One region of the Methylobacterium sp. WL9 genome, then DNA from elsewhere that is predicted to be linked to it. Evidence: riboswitches for the same ligand, from Rfam matches in the RefSeq annotation. Region 1 holds a riboswitch; the other holds the start of a gene.
What was found. A riboswitch is a leader RNA that binds a small molecule or an ion and turns the genes downstream of it on or off. The one in region 1 is predicted to bind thiamine pyrophosphate.

Region 1 (3,403 bases):
GTCCGGACATTTCTACGGAAATCGGATCGGCGCGCCCTGCCGGACACGCCGATCCGGTGATCGGGGCTACTCGGCAGCCTCGACGTAGAGCTTGCCGCCTTCGGCCAGAAATTCCTGCGACTTCGCCGCCATGCCCGCCTTGCGCTCGGCGTCGCTCATCGGCTGAGCCTGCCCGATCACGATGCCGGCTTCTTCCATGGCGAGGACGTCGGCGCGCAGGTCCTGCGTGATCTTCATCGAGCAGAATTTGGGGCCGCACATCGAGCAGAAATGGGCGACCTTGTGGGCGTCCTTCGGCAGGGTCTCGTCGTGGTAGGCGCGGGCGGTATCCGGATCGAGGCCGAGATTGAACTGGTCCTCCCAGCGGAAGTCGAACCGGGCCTTCGAGAGGGCGTCGTCACGCAGCTGCGCGGCCGGGTGGCCCTTGGCGAGGTCGGCGGCGTGGGCGGCAATCTTGTAGGTGATGACTCCGGTCTTCACGTCGTCGCGGTTCGGCAGGCCGAGATGCTCTTTCGGCGTGACGTAGCAGAGCATGGCGCAACCGAACCAGCCGATCATCGCCGCGCCGATGCCGGATGTGATGTGGTCGTAGCCCGGTGCGATGTCGGTGGTCAGCGGGCCGAGGGTGTAGAACGGCGCCTCGCCGCATTCGGTGAGCTGCTTCTCCATGTTGATCTTGACCTTGTGCATCGGCACATGGCCGGGACCCTCGATCATGACCTGGCAGCCCTTGTCCCAGGCGATCTTGGTGAGCTCGCCCAGCGTCTCCAGCTCTGCGAACTGCGCCGCATCGTTGGCGTCGGCGATCGAGCCGGGGCGCAGGCCGTCGCCGAGCGAGAACGACACGTCGTAGGCCCGCATGATGTCGCAGATCTCGTCGAAGCGCTCGTAGAGGAACGATTCGCGGTGCCCGGCGAGGCACCAGCGCGCCATGATCGAGCCGCCGCGCGAGACGATCCCGGTGGTGCGCCGCGCCGTCAGCGGCACGTGCGCCAACCGGACGCCGGCATGGATCGTGAAGTAGTCGATGCCCTGCTCGGCCTGCTCGATCAGCGTGTCCTTGAAGACCTCCCAGTCGAGCTTGAGCGGATCGCCGCCGACCTTCTCCAGCGCCTGGTAGATCGGCACGGTGCCGATCGGGACCGGCGAGTTGCGCACGATCCACGACCGGATGTTGTGGATGTTGCGGCCGGTCGAAAGGTCCATGACCGTGTCTGCGCCCCAGCGGGTCGCCCAGACCAGTTTCTCGACTTCGTCGGCGGCCGACGACGTGACGGCCGAGTTGCCGATGTTGGCGTTGATCTTCACCAGGAAGTTGCGGCCGATCGCCATCGGCTCGAGTTCGAGGTGGTTGATGTTGGCCGGAATGATCGCGCGGCCGCGGGCGATCTCTTCGCGGACGAATTCGGGCGTGATGAAGGGCGGGACCGAGGCGCCGAAGCTCTCGCCGTCGGCGAGCGCCTCGTGGGCGCGCTCCAGCATCTGATCGCGGCAGGCGTTCTCGCGATGCGCGACGTAGATCATCTCCTCGGTGACGATGCCGGCGCGGGCGAACTCGTATTGCGTCACGCGCTGGCCGGGCTCGGCCCGGCGGATCACCCGCTCGGCGGGGCAGGGGGCGACGAGCTTGTCCTCGGAGGCGAAGCCGTTGTCTTCGGGCTTCACCGCGCGCGGCGTGACGGTGGCGTAGCCGCGCTTAGCGATCCAGGCCTCGCGCACCGGCGGCAGGCCGGCTTCGAGATCGATGCGGATGTCGGTCTCGGTATAGGGGCCGGACGGATCGTAGACCCGGACCGAGGGCTCGTTCGGATCGCTCAGCACGATCTCGCGGAACGGCACCGTGATGTCGTCGCGGCCGGGAACGGTGGCGTAGACCTTGCGCGAGCCCTGGATGGGGCCGGTGGTGACGCTGGCGGGCGTACCGTTCGGAAGGTCCTTGGGACGGACGGGTGCGTTCATCGTGTGTCGCTCCTGGCGTTGGAGACGACCCGCGCGGCGGCGACGATACGGCAAGAAGGGCGGCGCGCTGTCGAGCGCCGGCCGTCTGTTCCCGTCCCTCCGCCGGTACGAGCCGGATCAGGTTCAAGGGTCAGGGCGACGCGCCCAATCTCAGCCCCCATCGGGGCTCCCCTCGGAACGGTTCCAGAGTCGGAGTCCGGGCGCGTTTTGTCAATGCGGACGGTGAGAGCTGGATGTCGAGGTCGTCCGGCTAAACGGCATTTCCCCCGGCCTCGAGATGACGATGCCGGGACGGCCCCTCAGTCCATGCACATCTTGAAGTAGATCTGCCGGATCTCTTCCATGGCCTGAAACCCCTCGGCGCGCGGGTTCAGAAGCTCCGGCCCGTCCGGAACCCGGCCGAAGAACGCGTTGGACAGATCGACCACGAAACCCCGCTCGCCCGAATAGAGGCCGTCCCGATTCTTCACGTTGACCGATCCGCAGATCCACGAGCCCTCGGCTTTGCGCAGGGACGTCACCTTCGGAGCGAGCTCCTCGAACCGCTGCCCGATCAGGTCGAGGACGATGCGCGCGTTCGCCTTGCCGATGGCCGTATCCGAGCCGTCTTCCACGACCTGTGCATGGGACGCGAGGGGCGTCACCAACGCAGAAAGCGCCAGGACATGAAGCGAAACCGCCAAAGCCGTCGCAGTTCTATGGCGATCGATTCGAGGACACATCGGCGTAAGTCTCTCGAACCTCATTTGCCCGACGTCTTGACGATCCGGCCTTTGGGGGCTGACGGGTTGGATTCGGCGATCAGGATGTCGAGCGACAGGCGCACGATCTCTACCGCGCTCACGCCTTTGCTATCCGCCTCGGCCTGAACTTCGGCTTGCTCTGCCGGACTCATGCCGTCGAACAGCGCCTGCGCGACCCCGGCGGATGCGTCCTTGTGATGTTCGCCCATCGTCATCGTCCCTAAGAATTCTTATTATAGACTTACAGAATAGAGCATCCTCTCGTCTCCACTCTGCTGTCGAGATCTCCTACCACAGCCGCATCAACCGGTAACCCGTCACCACGTCTTGCGGCGAGAAGCCGAAACTGGCGGTGATGGTGAGGCCGGCTCCGAAGATCGCGCGGGTGAAGGCACCCGAGAGCAGAAACAGCCCGGTGATGACGAGGCCGCTATAGCGGCCGATCTGGTCGCCGGCCTCGCGCGCGCCGTCGGGGATCCACGGCCGGATGATGCCGTAGCCGTCGAGGCCGGGGATCGGCAGCAGGTTCAGGACGATCGCGGTGGCCTGATAGAGCGCCGAGACGGCGAGCACCGCGCGGATCGTGTCGGCATCCTCGCTCGCGAGACCGTAGAGCAGCACCAGGAACACCAGGAAGGCGAGATTCATGGCCGGGCCGGCCAGCGAGACCGCCGACTGCCACATGGGCGACCGCAGCAGAT
Region 2 (3,403 bases), on a different contig from region 1:
CTTCGCCGACGGCTCCGAGGCGCAGGACGTTCCGTTCGGCGCGATCCAGCAGAGCGTGGGCATCCGCGACTGGCTGCTGGGCGAGGGCGCGCGGCTGCAAAATGCCAGCGACCTGCTGTCGGGATTGGCGCAACGCCTGATCGATGTCGGCGTGCCCGTCGACCGTGCCTCCACCGCGATCGACACCCTGCATTCGGAATATTCGGGCGTCGGCCGGGTCTGGTCCCGCGAGGCGGGCACCACGGTGCGGCTGTTTCCGCACGGCGAGGCTTCGGACGCGGCCTATCGCGAGAGCCCGTTCCACGCCGTCCACCAGAGCGGCGAGTGGCTGATCCTCGATCTGGCCGAGACCGATGACGGATTGTTCTCGATCATCCCGGAGCTGAAGGCCGAGGGCTACACGGCCTACGTCGTCGTGCCGGTGTTCTTTACCAACGGCACCCATAACGGCCTCACCCTCGCAACCCGGGCGAAGGACGGATTCGCCGACGAGGACATCGCGATCCTGCGCTTCATCATGCCGGCGCTGGCCGCGGTGATGGAGATGCGGATCGTCAACAAGCAACTCGACCAGGTGCTTCGGATCTATGTCGGCGACGAGCCACACCGGGCGATTCTCTCGGGCGACATTCGGCGCGGACAGGTGAAGCGCATCCGCTCGGCGATCCTGTTCGCCGACATGCGCGACTACACCCGCCTCTCGGCCGACCTGACACCCGAGGAAGCGGTCGAGCTCCTCAACCATTTCTTCGATTGCCTCGTGCCGGCGATCGAGCGCGAGGGCGGCGAGGTCCTGAAATATCTCGGCGACGGCCTGCTCGCGATCTTCCGCGAACCCGGCGACGACCTCGGCGGCGCGGCCAAGGGCGCGCTGACGGCGGCGCAGGGTGCGCTCGAGGCGCTGGCCGAGGCCAACGCCCTCGACCGCTTCGGCGGCAAGCCGGTGGCGGCGGGCATCGCGCTCCACCACGGCGAGGCCGCTTACGGCAATGTCGGGTCGGGCACCCGGCTCGACTTCACCGTGATCGGCCGCGACGTGAACCTCGCCAGCCGCCTCTCGCGGTTGAACCGGACGCTGGGCGAGCCACTTCTGATGTCGAAGCCGTTCGTCGATTTCCTCTGGGGCGACCCGGAATCCCTTGGCGAGCACGGCCTCGACGGATTTTCGGAGCCGATGGAGGTCTACCGGCCGGGCCGGAAGAGGCCGGCCAAGGCCTCGCTCGGCCAGGGCGCCGATCGCGGCTCACCGCCGGGCATGGTGATCGCGGCGGCGCTGGCGCAGGACGCGGATTGATTCTCTTCGGAGCGTCAGTCTGCACACAGTACGACAGGGTCGCATCTGGTGCGGATGATGATGTGGTTCGGCTACCCGAACGAGGGGTCCGCAGTGTGGATTAAAGCGTAACCGCGCCCGTCAGCCAAAAGCTGTATTGGGAGGCGCTACATTCGGTGAGAGCGAACACGCCTATAAAGGCTGCTTGTTCTGACCTCTTCGACATTGAATGCTACGTCGTGGGTCAGTCTGCTGCCCACCCTGGTCTGATCCGCGCTGTCGGCTCGCTACCCCCGTAGCGTGATCCGCGCGCCGGCCACGCTGAAATTCCGCAACCGCGACAGGAACGACATCCCGAGCAGGCCCGTGCCGAGACGGCCGCCCGGGATCGCCACGGCCTCCACGTAGATCTCGCCGGAACCGCACGGATTTTAAGAAGCGCGACGATCGGCGCGGGGATTGACCTCTCCTGCATCCCGGCCCACATCAGCAGCATTCCAGGGAGATCCCCGACAAGGGGCTGAGACACCGCTAGTCGCCTCACGGCAGCGCGGAAATCCTTCGAACCTGATCCGGCTCATACCGGCGTAGGGATTGGACCGCGGGTGTCTTTTTCGACAGATGCCCCAGCTTCACCGAAGCGCGCGGCACCATTCCTTGCGGGCAACCGTGGAGGCCTCGTGTCGGCTGTCCTGACATCCCCGATCGGTCTTCGACGCGATTCCGGCCTGCGTCCGCGCCCGGCCGCGCTGCCGGAGCACGCCGATGTCGTCGTGGTCGGCGGCGGGTTGATCGGCCTGTCGATCGCCTGGCGGCTCGCGGGCACCGGCCGCTCCGTCACGGTGATCGAGCGCGACACCGTCGGCGCCGGGGCGAGCCTCGCCGCCACCGGCATGCTGGCGCCGGCCGCCGAGCACGAGCCCGGCTCCGACCTGCTCCTGCCGCTGGCGCTCGACAGCCTCCGCCGCTGGCCCGCGTTTCGCGATGCGTTGCAGCAGGCGTCGGGCGTCGGCATCGATTACCGGGAGGAGGGCACCCTGGTGCTCGCCATCGGCCGCGACGAGGTCGAACGGCTCCGCTTCCGCCACGATCTCCAGCGCCGCTCGGGCGTCGCCGCCGAATGGCTCTCCGGCCCGCAGGTCCGCACCCGCGAACCGCTGCTGCGGCCGAACGTGACCGCTGGGATCTTCTGCCCGCGCGATGCCCAGGTCGATCCGCGGCTCGTCATGCAGGCGCTGGTGCGGGCCTGCGACGCGGCCGGGGTCGGCATCGTCGAGGGTCTCGCCGTCGATCACGTCGCCTATCGCGGCGAACGCACGTCAGGCATCGTGACGAGCCAAGGCAGCATCGCAGCCGACACCGTGATCCTCGCTACCGGTGCCTGGAGCGGGCAGGGCGGTCTGCTGCCGAATGGGCTCATTCTGCCGGTGCGGCCGATCAAGGGACAGTCCCTCGCGCTGAAGACGACGAAGCGCACCGGCACCCTGGCGCACATGGTCTGGACAGAGCAGATTCACATGGCCCCGAAAGGAGATGGCTCCCTCATCGTCGGCGCCACGGTGGAGGATTGCGGCTTTCGCGACGGCGTCACCGCGGGCGGACTCTTCGCCCTGTTGGAGGGTGCGCGCCAGGTTCTGCCGGGTGTCGAGGAGATGGAGGTCGAGGCTGTCTGGAGCGGATTCCGCCCAACCTCCGACGACGACGCCCCCATCGTCGATGCCCTGCCGAACGGCCTCGTCATCGCCACCGGCCACCACCGCAACGGCTATCTCCTGGCCCCGGCGACCGCCGACGCAGTGGTCGATTTGGTGGAGACAGGGACGCTGCCGGATGTCTGCCGCGGCTTCGGCCTCGCGCGGTTCGTGCAGGCGGAAGACGAGCGCCGCCAGAGGGCCGGCGCATGAAGTTGATCGTCAACGGCGAGCCGCGCGAGCACGAGGCCGGGAACGTCGCGGCCTTGTTCGCGATCGAGGCCGAGGAACGGGCTCTGCCGGCGGAAGGCATCGCCATCGCCCTCAACGGCCGGGTCGTGCGCAGGACGGATTGGGCCGAAACCCCGCTGAGCGAGGGCGACCGCATCGAGATCGTCCGCGCCATGCAGGGTGGCTGAACGCAGGAAAGAAGGGTTCT

Region 2: it holds a riboswitch for thiamine pyrophosphate, as region 1 does, so the genes downstream of both, thiO (glycine oxidase ThiO) here and thiC (phosphomethylpyrimidine synthase ThiC) in region 1, are expected to answer to the same signal.

The regions. Positions count from the first base shown of each region.
Region 1 is NZ_VRVE01000032.1:36,027-39,429, reverse strand. Features, by position in the region: gene thiC (phosphomethylpyrimidine synthase ThiC) at 67-1,959, opposite strand; TPP riboswitch at 2,037-2,142, opposite strand; gene FV217_RS11680 (hypothetical protein) at 2,259-2,603, opposite strand; gene FV217_RS11675 (hypothetical protein) at 2,702-2,911, opposite strand; gene FV217_RS22860 (site-2 protease family protein) at 2,991-3,403, opposite strand, start outside.
Region 2 is NZ_VRVE01000008.1:49,091-52,493, reverse strand. Features, by position in the region: gene FV217_RS05380 (adenylate/guanylate cyclase domain-containing protein) at 1-1,294, shown strand, start outside; TPP riboswitch at 1,764-1,885, shown strand; gene thiO (glycine oxidase ThiO) at 1,954-3,177, shown strand; gene thiS (sulfur carrier protein ThiS) at 3,174-3,383, shown strand.